Regions from separate parts of the Methylomonas sp. EFPC1 genome, predicted to be linked through region 4. Evidence: riboswitches for the same ligand, from Rfam matches in the RefSeq annotation. Region 4 holds a riboswitch; each other region holds the start of a gene.

Region 1 (3,083 bases), 2.1 Mb from region 4:
GCCAAGTGGGCTGGCAGCCATGGGATTCAGCGCACCGTTGTCCAGGTAGCTCTGATGGCGACTGCTGCTACCCGCGGTATCCCAGCCGCTCCACAAGCCAAAAGCCGGGCGCAGATTGGAGCCGTCCGACGATACGGTGATGGTCACTTCCGCATCGGCATGCAATTCAAACAAACCGTAATCGGCGGTATGCCCCCAGTTTGTCGCGCCGTCTTTATAAGCTTTGGCGCCCATGCCTATGCCGTGGCCGCTGGCGGTTTGCGAGGTAGCTATGCCTCCGTCGTTATGGATCATCGCGACCCAGGTGGCGGGCAAATTGCCAATGTAGCCTGGATCGCCGGCCGACCATGGGCCTATAGCGGAACCGTCCGGTGGCAAGGTATCGCCGGAGGCCAGATTGTAGGTTACGTGAGCGCTAGCCATGCCGCTGATCGACATTAACGTGCCCATGGCGCCGGCTAGTGCTAGTTTTTTAAAGGTTAAGTTTGCAGTCATTTTGGATATCTATCGAATCAAATATATGAGTGTAAGCCTGTCGTTAAACAGCGCTTGGTGATGGGATTGCCGCTATTTGGCGGCAATCCCGCTGGGTAATTAAGCCGCTAGTGCTTGTTTGCGGCGGCCGAAACCGATCAAGCCGGCCATGGCGCTGCCGAACAGCCAGACTGCGCCTGGAACAGGCACTGCCGAAGTGGTAACCAGTACGTCGTAGGTTACGCCATCGAGCGCGCTGCCACCGTGCGCGCCGACCACCAAGGTATAAAAGCCATTGGTGTGTAGTCCTGGTGTGCCTGTGGCATTCCACTCTGCTTGATCGAACACAAACGAGTAGAACAAGGTGTCGGAAGTGCTGCTCATGCTGGCTGTCCAGATAGCTTCGCCCAAGCTTGAGCCTTGCAGGCCCGTTTCGCCGATTGTGGCAGCCGCGTTACGGTCAGATGTGGAACTGCTGTCCACATTGCGATACAGGGCCACGTCCAATAAGCCGTTAAATTGGCTGTAATCGGCGTCGTTTTTCACGGTAATGGTGGTTTTGATATTGCCCGCGCTGGCGCAGTTAGCGCTTGCTGTGTTTGCGCCGCAGCTAATATGAATCAAGCCGTAGTCCAGTCCCAAGCCGGTTGAAGCTGAATTGCCTGCTACCGCCAAGTAAGGATGGTCGCCATCAGCCGGTAGGTCGGCCATGATGGTGCCCCAGGTGGCGGCGTTAGTGCCGCCGTTTTTGTCCGAGTAAGCTTTCCACAAGCTACCGATAGTGTTAGTGCCGAAGCTAGGGTTTGAGCTAATAAGGTTTGCTGTCAGTGCGCCATCGTTGTCTGTAGCGCTGGAGCCGGTATGCAACTCGCGTTTGGTGAAGCCGGCAGCGGTTGTATGCTGACCTGAATACCACATATAGGGCAGGTTGCCTGCTACTTCTGTGGCTGTCTCAGCCGCGGTACCTGTGCCCGGAATTAAGGTGTTCGCGTTTAAGTCGCCGACTGTATAAACGTTGGTACCGTTGGCGACTCTATTGGTGCCGTTGGAGTTTGCAGATACACCGTCTGTACCGTTGATGCTGTTGGCGATGCCGAAGCCGATAGCGGAGTTACCGGAGGTTACTGAGCCCGCTCCGGTCAGGTTGTAGTAAGAGTGCGCGAACGCTTGGCTGGAAACAGCCGCTAGGCCAGTTGTCAAAATAGCTGCTATAGCCGTTTTATGAAAGATCATGATCGTCCTCTTTTGTTATTGGAATTAAAGGTAACAGCGAAACTGACAAAACTTGACCAACAGCAGCGAGCCAAACTTTGCCCTCGCCCATGGCGCGCATGGGGGCAATCCGGCCTTCTTTAAATCGTTTTTTAAGAACCGTGATTTTCCGGCCCCGCCTCACGACGGGTGTGGCAAAGCTTGCTTTCAGAGATTTGCTCATTCCGCCGGCGGCAGACATGGCAGGGGTAGAGACCTACTAACCGCTTTTTCGGAAAGCAAACCACGAAGCAAGTACACTAGTTACAGCGAATAGTGGGCCAACTTAATAAAATATATAAATATCATTGTATTGCTGCTTATTTTGCCTGGGATGGCATGAATGAGCTGCCGGCGAAATTCAGCGAAATAGCGCATGCGCTTATTTTAAATAACACAGTTCAATTGTTGGGAGATAATCCCCGCTTGGTGGTGAAGTTTGTTTTGGTGGATTTGATCAGGAATTTCTTTATTTTCTAGTCGTTTATTGTTAGGTTGTTGCGCCGCTAATTGGGTTGGCACGAGATTTTTCTGTGGAGAGATGTATGCAAAAAACCGATAAAACCCCGCTGTGGGTGTTCCTGGCCCTGTCGAGTATAGAAACCCGCAAAGGCGCGTTACTGTTGATCTGGAGTAGTATTGTTTTTACTCTTTACTGTGTGCCTTGGCCGCTCTATTTCGATGGCAACGGTTGGGTTGCCAAATTATTTTTGATCGACGATTGGGAATGGTTTGCGATGATGCTGCCTATGACGTTTTGGTACTGGCTGAGCATGAGGTGGGTGGATAAAAACGGCGGCTGGCGTTTGGCTGGTGCGTGATATGCCGCACTATTTTTTGGGACATGATTCGTCAGATCGTGACGCTTGCTCCGAAAGGATTAGCTCGTAGATTATCTTTCGATCTTGTAAGCGGCTAGCTTAATTCCGTATTTGCTCTTGCGCTTAGCGGTTGGAGTGAAGCTTGCTATCAAAAATCGATTGAATACTTAGGTGGCCGCCATCCAGGTTTGATCGGCTTTCCACCTTGGTAAGCAAGCGCCGGTAATATCTAGCGGCGATGCTTTCTTCAATTTAGTGTTGTTTCTATGCTTTCACACATTCTGCCCAAAGCCGAAATATCCATTCGCGAAAACCTGCGTTGGTTATACATTCTTAGAAATTTGATGCTGTTTGCCGTTACGGTGGCGGTGTTTATTGCGGTGAACGGTCTAGGTATTAATTTGCCGCAAAACCAGCTGTGGCTGGCGATTTTTGCGATTTCCATACTCAATCTGTACACCTGGCTGCGGCTGAGAACCCCGGAAGAAGTTACCGAGCACGAGATTTTTTCGCAAATATGCATGGATGTACTGGCGT
Region 2 (3,083 bases), 960 kb from region 4:
GTTTTTTAGTGGATGATTCCTGCACTGACTATTCCTATAAAGAGATTGCCGCTCGAGCAGTTAAAAACTGATTAGGGTTTTGTCCGCGACTTATTGACGGCCTCCTAGCACAAAATGCATAAGGTGTGGAAACTCAAGCCTTGGCTTTTTTATCCTTACGGATGCCCCGGACCGCATACGTCCTGGCTTTATCTTTGGCGGTTTCCGCAAAGAAGGTCTTCCAGGTCTCGCCGCCTCTGTCGGCAATTGCCGCCGAAATATCCTTAAATAAACTGATACCTTCCAACACCATTGTCGGGGTAAAACCATAATCGTGGGTGAGGTAGTAACTGATGCTCATCAGATAGGTTTTTTCTCTACTCATGAGCTTGATCAGACGCTGCTTTTGTTTATCGTAGACATAGTAAGAGGTCAGCGCCAGCAGGCTCAGGCCAAAAAATTTCGTCCACAACAAAATGTAGGCATCGTCTTCATAGAGCTTCTGACCCTTGTTCAAAATGGCATCGGTTTTATTCATATGTATCCTCGGTGAAAGTGTCGGGCATCTTAATTTAAGTTTGAAAATTTTGTGTTGGAAATATTGGATAGTGTCGTCATAACACAGCCGCCCAAAGCGCAATACCGCGTAACTACAAGGCTACCAAGAACCAAGCGATGTTTTTAGCTTAACCAGTAGCTATGCCATGCCATCGCCTTAAATGCAAAAAAGCCTTCTCCACCTGATGGCAAAGGCGATTAGAGGAATCAACCTTTTTCTGGGGCTGAGTGATTTTCATCGACAATTGACAGATGACTAAAGCTCTGGCGAGGCCGGTCGTCGATTGCCGACGAAGTCATGATACGCATGAGAATGTTGGATTATTATTTCGGAGTTCGTTCCAAACCTTCGTTCCAGCACCCTGATTTTAAAGCATCGTCAGCTTGGCATATCACTACCCGAACTGATGACTTTTACCCTTACGGCGCAAACTCAAAGCCGCCGCCCAAAATCTCTTAAAAAAAATAAGGGATATAACCCACAATACGCGAAATAACACACTCTGCATAGCGTTATAGCCATCTAAAACCCCAGAAAACCGCCACACTTATTACTACTCCACCCTATCAAACAAAACAGCCTATCGCATTGTTTTATATGAACATAACCATAGAAAAACACTAGCAACCCTTGCTCAAATATATTTTGGCGCATGTTTTGCTTTATAAATAGTGCTGCACCCACCTGGGCGCAGCCACCAAGTCGCCACACTCGTCGCAAGGCGGGGCCGGAAAGCTGCGGATCTGATTCAGATAGTCGAGCTGCCTCTTATGAGCGGGTAAGAGAAGGGTCTAGCCGGTCGAGATTCATACACCGACAACTACCCATAGCGCTCGCTCACTGGTCAGGAATAGTTTGTTGTATCACCTGATTAGCTAAACCCGTTGTTTAACTCACTACGCAAGCAAGCCCGGTATTTAAAACTCTTTGGACGGTCTCTCTCGCAACCATAGCGTAGCGTGATCAATTCAGGAATATTGAAATACATAGCGGTTTTAAGGCTGTTCAAATTGCGCGGGAAGCCATCGGCCCAGCACTTACCGTACGCAAAGGACCGGAAAGTAAGAGGCTGACATCGCGGCATCCGGCGCAGGTGCGTTAGGCAACGACTCGCAAAGGGAATTGCGAAACATTGAATGTCGCCGGTAAAACCTACCGGTAAAAATCTTCGTCTTACTATGAAAGGAATTGAAATATGTCTGTTAACACGAAACATGCGCCTGCCTTGAAAAAGGTCGCTGCAACACTTGCTATTTCACTTTTAGGCCTCGGCAATGTACAAGCCGAGACCGTAAACGGCACCATCTATAAAACCGTCGACCCGGTTCACGGCGCCGGCACCACAATCGATTTCTACTCGTTCTCCTTGTCATCAGCTGCCAATGTGATAATCGATGTCCTGGCGAATGAAGGCTACGCAGCGGGCTGGGGCGCGCATCCCGGCGCGTATGTCGATATAAACGGCGACGGCGAACTGACACTGGCAGATAGCCAATTCCGCATTTTTCAGGACACAGTCTCACTGACTACCGAAATCGTCAGCGGCGACGACAGCCCAGCTTACACCATACCCGGCAATACCGGCGGATGGGCCGATGGCAGCTTGTTGAGCCGAGACTCCTACCTGGCTACTGCATTGGACGTGGGCAATTACATTATTGCTTTTGGCGATTACTCTCTAACCATCGAAGAAGCTGTGCTGGGCTTCAACAAGGGCGACACCATCACCGGTGCGACCGGCGTCAACCCGATAACGGGCGCCACCGGTCAGGATCATTTCGATTATCAAATTACCCTGACCGCCACCGACTACGTCACCGGAGCCAGCCTGCCTTTGACCATCACCGGCGAGGGTGTTAGCGCAGTGCCGGTGCCAGGGGCCGTTTGGTTGTTCGGTTCTGCATTAATGGGATTCAGTGTATTAGGCAAACGCCGCACCGCGTAACCCCGGCAAACAAGAGCGAAAAGGTCAGCCGACATCAGCTGTCGACTCACCCCTCGCAATGCATGTCTAAACCCTTTGGAGATGTCTATCTTTTGGCTGCCAGGCCCGAAATACTCAGACAAATCCAAATTAAACAGCAACTTAAATCTACCACAATCGTAAACAACGATGTGGTAGATATTGGAGACACTCAAAAATGAACATCGATTTACAAACTATTTTTAAAATCACCCTATCGTCCGCCGCGCTAACCCTTGCCGTTGCTCAACCTGCGACGGCGGCTTGGTCAGGCGCCGATAACACTCTCGAGCTGGGCACCAGCATCTCAAACCCTAGTTTTAATTCCAGCAATTTGGGCTTCGCGGGCAATCCGTCTCTGTCCAATGATGGTTGGGGCATGCAAGGTGCATTTACCAACTTCTATTTGAGCTCATCAGCCCAATCCGTGACTGTCGACGCGCGTTCGTCCGCCGCAAACTTTCCGGCCTTTTCAATTTTCAGAACCAATGTGGCTTATTCGGGTGAAACGGTCGGCGTCGATACACCGGCTGAGCTAACCGGCCAAATTCACAAATTTAACTCGGTCGGCCAAGCCGGCGA
Region 3 (3,083 bases), 2.4 Mb from region 4:
TCTCGGTGGTATTGAGTTGGCTAAGCAAATGGTCGCCGGTATTGGCCGGATTATCAGCATTGGACGTTGCCGTACTCCAAAACGTCGACAAGTAATAGCCCCCGGCATAAGGTGCCAGCGCATTCCGGTCCAGGTTCATCGTAAACGTACCGCCGGATGGCGCATTCAATGTCGCGGCGTCGGCGCTTGCCGAGGCCATTCCCATACCGATGGCTAGCATCGCCCGCACCACCAAAGTGGGATAGCCACAGTTTTTGTTGATCTTCATAAAATCCCTATCAGCGGATGGTCAGAATAAGCCCTCTCCCTGCCTGAATACACAAGCGGCCGTAGTCGACGGCATGCGGGCACGAAGAGGGATTTATTGCCGAAAGTCCGGGCCCGAAGCGAATCTTGGCGACCGCCCCAAGCCCACTTTGTGAGTTAAGCTGCGACCAAGGCTTTTCTGCGACTTGCACCCAGCAAGCCCAGCAGCCCGCTGCCGAACATCCAGACCGCCGCCGGTACCGGTACCGCCGATGGCGCCGTGCTAGGCGCCAGGCTAAAAGTACCGACCACGGCATTGGTATTGGCGCCAACCAAACCGGCCCACAAACCGGTCCATTGCAAGTCGCCGCTCAGTAGTAATTCGCCATTGCTGCTTAGCGACTCGGAGACGTTGGTCAGCTTCAAGAAATTTTGGTAGCCAAAACCGGTATCGTAGGTTTTGATATTCCAGGTGCTTCCGGTTTTTACCAGGCTAAAGTCGTAGGGCGTCAAAATGCCGCTGCCGCCTTGGCTGGTCAATAACCAGGCGCCGCTCAGACCGATTTGACCGACCGAGGTATTGCCGGCGTCCATCGTCGTGGCTTGTTCGGTACGGCCATAGGGACCGGCAGCCGGATAGCTGTTGGTCGTGGTGTTGGCGTTAACCGCAAACGACATCGCGGTGCTGGCAGTTGCCGATAGCGTCGTTCCGCCGGTGGTTGCACCGGTGATGCCCAGTAAATTATCGCTGGCGCCCCAATGTTTCGCGACAATCCAGCCATTCGGATAGCCACTGCCGACATTGACCGATGCCGCCGCAAAAGCGGCATTGTTGATGGTAATGGTGGCATCGCCGCTGACTTGCGCGGCGCTGGCTGTAGCAGGCGCCAAAACGGCGGTCAATGCGCTTAAGGCGAGCAGGCCGGCGCTTACCCATTGAGTGCGGTTGTAGTGCAAGATTGTCATTTTTTATTCCTTAATAAATTACGGTTAAAGTTAATCTGCAAATCGCCAACCCGAATTTCGGGTCTTAAACTGGCAGGTAACCCGGCTGTCTTAATCTCCAAGACCCGTGGCTTTCCGGCTCCGTCTCGCGGCGGATGTGGCATGTTTGTCGCGGTCCTTACGACATCACTCTAAATCCCTGAGTGAGGTGCTCCTGAAAAACTCCTGTGGCAAATAGTTAACGACGGCATCAGTACTTGATTGAAAAACTTAGAAACCCGGCGCGGCCGGCTGCCCGCGCTACCCGGCCCTCGAAATAGCCGTAGGGCTGAAAATAATCCTCATCACTGAGATTTTTGACCGTGGCCGCCCATTGGAAACGCCCGGTTTCGTAAGCCAACGCCGCGTCGAAGCTGTGGTAGCCGGCGGTTTTAAAGCGATTGTTATTGGATAAATAAGCGCCGGCGCGGGCGTACACGCCGAAACCCAAGCTAAAACCTTGCAACTCATTCTGCTGAAAACGGTAATGCGCCCAGAGCCGCCCGGCATCTTCCGGGACTTGAGCCAAGCGATTGCCGGCAGCCACCCCGGCTTTGTCGTCCATGAAGCGGGCGTCGGTATGCGCATAGTTTGCCAGCACACTGAAGCCCTCGACCGGTTGCCAGAGCAAATCCATTTCGATACCGCGCGAGCGTTGCTGCCCTGCGGCGACCGAACGCCGCAGGAAATCGCTGCTGTCGGTGACCGCGACCTGGCTGCGCTCGATTTGGTACAACGCCAGTTGGCCGCTGAATTGATTCGCAAAATTGAATTTCAGACCGGTTTCCAGATGATTCGACAATTCCGGGGCCGGCGTATCGACGAAATTGACAAACGGTTGGCCGCGCATGCCCTCGCTATAAGAAATAAACCAGGAAACCTCGTCGTTTAGGTCGATCACGCCGCCTAGGCGCGGCAACCATTTCAGCGTATCCGTGGTGACATTTACCCCAGTTTGCGCGTTATTAAAATCGATACCCACCTTGCCCAGCCTAAGACCGGACAGCCAATGCAAACGCCGGTACAGCGTGCTTTGCCACTGTAGGTAAGCGCCGTAAGTGAGGTTTTCGATGAACTGATTGTCCCGGCCCGGACCGGGTACGGCATAAGGGGAGTCAAATAGCGGTGCGCGCAGATCGACCGTACCGACGCCGAATCCTAAGGCGCCGAAATCGCCCTCGATAAAGCCGGCATCTTGCAAACGGCTGTAATCAGCGCCCAACAACAGATTGTTTTCGCTGGGACCCAGCTTAAATTTGCCCTGCAAATTGCCCAATACGCTGCGTTCATGCTGTTGTTGAAACAATTCGGCGTTCACTAATGCCCAGTGCGATGCCGGCAGCAAGGGCCGATCCGCGACCAGGCCATCGCTACCGAACAGGGTCTGAATTTTCTCGTCGAATTCAGCCTGCGCATAGCGCGCCTTCAGGTTTAAGCGCCAGCTCCCGGTGAGCTGCCGGTCCAGCGTAGCCCATACCGCATCGGCATCCGAATGGCTATCGGGCAGATTGGCCGGCCCCGGGAACAGATCGGGCCGGGTAACAAAATCGCCGGCGATGCTGCCGGTGGCGGGCAAGCCCTGGTACTCCGGTTGCTGCCAACGCGACAGTTTGGCTTGGATCGTCAAACGGGTTTGGTCGTTATCGGTCAGCGTCAGGGCCGGGTTAAGGTTAAAACGCTGCGTTTCGATTATGTCGATGTTATGTCTGGCGTTGGTATATTCGCCCGTCATGCGCAACAAAATATTGGCGTTTAGGGGTTGATTGACATCGAAATACGGCTGATAAAAGCTGTGGCTGCCGATTCTAAAACCCGCTTCGCCGAAGGCTTTGGCCTGCGGCAATTTAGCAAGC
Region 4 (3,083 bases):
TCCAAGCACAATTCCATATCACCGGAACCGCTAACTTCATGCTTAACAGGACCCGCCAAATTGCTGCCGCCCCAATCAGGATTCAAACCGGCAGAGCTGCATGGGTTGTTCAGGAATTTGACGTATTGTTGCGCGCCGGTACCGGAACCGTCGATACGTTTGCAAAAGTGCACTTTAGTATCGTTAGGGGTCACGTTTCTGACAGTGCCGTCGGAATCGGTGTAAGTCAAACCGGCAGTCAAGCTGGTTAAGGCAGTGCCGTTTACTTTAAACTCGGACCATTTTTTGATTTGACCGGAGATCAATTCAGCCACTTGTTGTTTGCTCAAGCTCGGCATACAGGCTTCGGTGTAATCGCCAGGTGCGCAGCTGCCGCCAAAACCGGCCAGCAGGTTTTGGGCTCTTTGCAAAGCCACATACAAGTTATCGGAAACCGGCACACCAAATACCAAGGCCGCTGCTGGCACCACGTTCAGAGCTGCGTCGGCAGCCACTGGATCAACCGCAGAGGCGTTTGAAGGTTTGTTAGGACCGACGAACAATTTTGGCTCGACATCGGAAATACCGGCATCGGACACCACGTTGGTCAGGTTAGCGCCGCTGGCGTTGCAAAACCAGGTGTTGGTAGCGCCTTGTTGGGTGCAGTTACCGTTGTCGATACGCATAGCAGCAATCGCCACGCCGTCGATCAGCGGGTTAACGCCTTGCGCAGAACCGCCGGCAGAACGTTTGTGGAACAATACTTTAGCTGTGGTTGCGGCAGCGCCGTTGACGGTCAGGCCGGGCACGTTAGTAGAGTTCAGTGTGCAGAAATAAGCACTATGGTTTTTACCTTCGGAACCCGCTGTACCGTTGTCTTTAAATACATCCAAAGTACCGGCGTCGCACAAATTAACGAACAATGCCGCCAGGGCTTTGTCTTGCGCGCTAGCGCCGGACATAAAGATTTCGATATCCGGCGTAACGCTTGGCGCATGTGCGGATGCACCTTGCGAGAAACCTGCCAGAGAAGCCACTGCGATAGCAGCAGACAATAATTGCTTTTTCATTGTATATCTCTCAATTGATTAAATTTAAAGTTTGAGCCGACCCGTTCATGAAGGGGGAACCAGCAAAGCAGAATCCGGCCGGCTCAAGACGTTTGCGGGATTAAACCGCCAGCGATTTACGACGTGTTGCGCGCAGTACGCCCATCAAACCGGCGCCGAACATCCAAACTGCGGCAGGCAGCGGCACAGCAGCAGGCGCAGCGGTATAGGTCAAAGAACCTACGTTGCCGTTGATTGCAAAATTCCATACGCCTGGGAAAGTTACTAATTCACCGGTATCGAAATCGTCAGCATTGGCTCTTTCGCGAACGAAAGACAGTGCAGTGCCCAACTGACCTTGAGCAGTAAATGGCAACGCAGTTTGGAAATCATTGCCGTAAACAGCGGTATAACCTTGTTGGCCAACAGTTTTGAAGGTACTCAAGTTGTTGCTGTTAGCGTCTTGAGTTTGGATATAGCTGACCAAATCATTCCATTTGCCCTGTGTATTGTTGATGTCAGCAACGTTGGCATCAAAGCTGGCAGGAGCAGGTACAACCGAAGTTGTGTAAAAGCCAAATTTTTGCAAATCAGAAAGTTCACTCAGTATTTGGTGACCACCGGAAATACCCCAAGTAACATTGTTACCAGCAGTGTAAGCAGCAGCGAACGATTGAAAGTTATTGTCGCTCAGTGTGAATGACAATGATTGGCTAGGGTTAGCCAGAAATTGCTCAACAGTGATACCCAAATCCAATGTAAATGAGTTTTGCGCTGTGTAGTTAACCAAGTTGAACAAAAACTCGCTACCATCAGCGGTGTTGTCACCAATTGATTGAATACGCGCTTCCGCGGCGCCTGAAGCGGCCGCCGCCAATACTGCAACTGCCAACAATTTTTTAGACAATTTCATTTTTTAAAACCTCATGTTTAAATTTCGATTAATGACATAAGGTGACAGCCCAGCCGTCTTGACCTGCAAGACCTGTGACTTTCCGTCCCCGCTTCACAACGAGTTTGGCTTTTACACGCTTTAGATCGGACTCGACGCTATCTAACACCCTAACAGCGTCGCTTTGTTGCCCCCGCTACCATTTCCCCCTTAGCCTCCTCCCTATCCTCTTCCTTAGCCGCTCCTTGTCCGTGCCGTCCGTGTTCCCTAGTTGCTCCTGAATCCTTGCTGAACTGCCGATCCTCGACCCTTCACCTTGACGCGGATTATTCCAGAGCAATAGCGGCTTTTCGGTTACAGCATTGTTAAATTCACGTGACATGTAATACATCTGTATTACAAAGCCGGCCGCTAACACGAAAATTCAGCGGATGATCGGGCGCGGGCGGTAGCTATGAAATTTAAGATTCTTTTTGCGGGCATTGCCTCACTGCCATTGAGCGAAGGAAGAAGCCCCTTCTCCCTCCGGGAGAAGGTTGGGATGAGGGGGGATAGAACCATCCGCTCTTAACTTAATAGCAGTGGGACGTGATCCAGGTATGAATTTTCGTGAGCTGTGGACGGCAAGGCGTATCCTGACTATGGAGCTACTTCAGCTAAACCCAAGAAGTCCGTGATGCCCGCCGGGATACCCACAGGGCACAAGAGCGGGCATCCAGTGCCATGGAAGGCAAGTTTGAAGCTATCAATGAATTCTGGACTCGGCATTCACGGGAAACTGGACGCCTTGGGACCGCGCAGCAAATCAGCTGCGGCAACTGGGCTCCCGCCTGCGCGGGAGCGACGATACCTGAGCAGACTAAACAACACCCAGTAAGACCTTGGCATTGACGATGCCATCAGCATCGGCCGGTTTCTCGACATCGATTTGCAACACCTGCAAACGGTGTTTGGTTTCCAGAATCGCCAGCCAGGACATGAGTTGGTCGAAAGCCAGATGCTCCAGCCAAACGCTGACTTTGTCCTCGCCTTCCGGCGACAGGTGTTTGATCGCCGGTTTTATCTCCAGCTGCTGGCTGCTGAAATCGACTACCGCCAGCGGCGATTTATTAGCGCCATCCAATGCCGGTGCATCAACCGTAGCCTGTTGCCGCAAAGCCGCC

What was found. Region 4 has a riboswitch for cyclic di-GMP ahead of JWZ98_RS08075 (hypothetical protein). Riboswitches for the same ligand answer to the same signal wherever they lie in the genome.
Region 1: another riboswitch for cyclic di-GMP. It lies ahead of JWZ98_RS23265 (hypothetical protein); the one in region 4 lies ahead of JWZ98_RS08075 (hypothetical protein).
Region 2: another riboswitch for cyclic di-GMP. It lies ahead of JWZ98_RS12455 (hypothetical protein); the one in region 4 lies ahead of JWZ98_RS08075 (hypothetical protein).
Region 3: another riboswitch for cyclic di-GMP. It lies ahead of JWZ98_RS18625 (hypothetical protein); the one in region 4 lies ahead of JWZ98_RS08075 (hypothetical protein).

Annotation. Positions count from the first base shown of each region.
Region 1 covers NZ_CP070494.1:3,829,330-3,832,412, reverse strand. The annotation lists gene JWZ98_RS17505 (hypothetical protein) at 1-495, opposite strand, end outside; gene JWZ98_RS23265 (hypothetical protein) at 595-1,707, opposite strand; cyclic di-GMP riboswitch class I at 1,808-1,892, opposite strand; gene JWZ98_RS17495 (hypothetical protein) at 2,271-2,546, shown strand; gene JWZ98_RS17490 (ATP-binding protein) at 2,813-3,083, shown strand, end outside.
Region 2 covers NZ_CP070494.1:2,669,751-2,672,833, forward strand. The annotation lists gene JWZ98_RS12450 (hypothetical protein) at 134-517, opposite strand; partial or broken gene JWZ98_RS23210 (IS5/IS1182 family transposase) at 630-734, opposite strand; cyclic di-GMP riboswitch class I at 1,233-1,307, shown strand; gene JWZ98_RS12455 (hypothetical protein) at 1,734-2,483, shown strand; gene JWZ98_RS12460 (hypothetical protein) at 2,680-3,083, shown strand, end outside.
Region 3 covers NZ_CP070494.1:4,070,882-4,073,964, forward strand. The annotation lists gene JWZ98_RS18620 (hypothetical protein) at 1-268, opposite strand, end outside; gene JWZ98_RS18625 (hypothetical protein) at 424-1,212, opposite strand; cyclic di-GMP riboswitch class I at 1,285-1,363, opposite strand; gene JWZ98_RS18630 (TonB-dependent receptor) at 1,442-3,083, opposite strand, start outside.
Region 4 covers NZ_CP070494.1:1,708,023-1,711,105, reverse strand. The annotation lists gene JWZ98_RS08080 (hypothetical protein) at 1-1,049, opposite strand, end outside; gene JWZ98_RS08075 (hypothetical protein) at 1,150-1,941, opposite strand; cyclic di-GMP riboswitch class I at 1,982-2,060, opposite strand; gene JWZ98_RS08070 (type II secretion system protein M) at 2,780-3,083, opposite strand, start outside.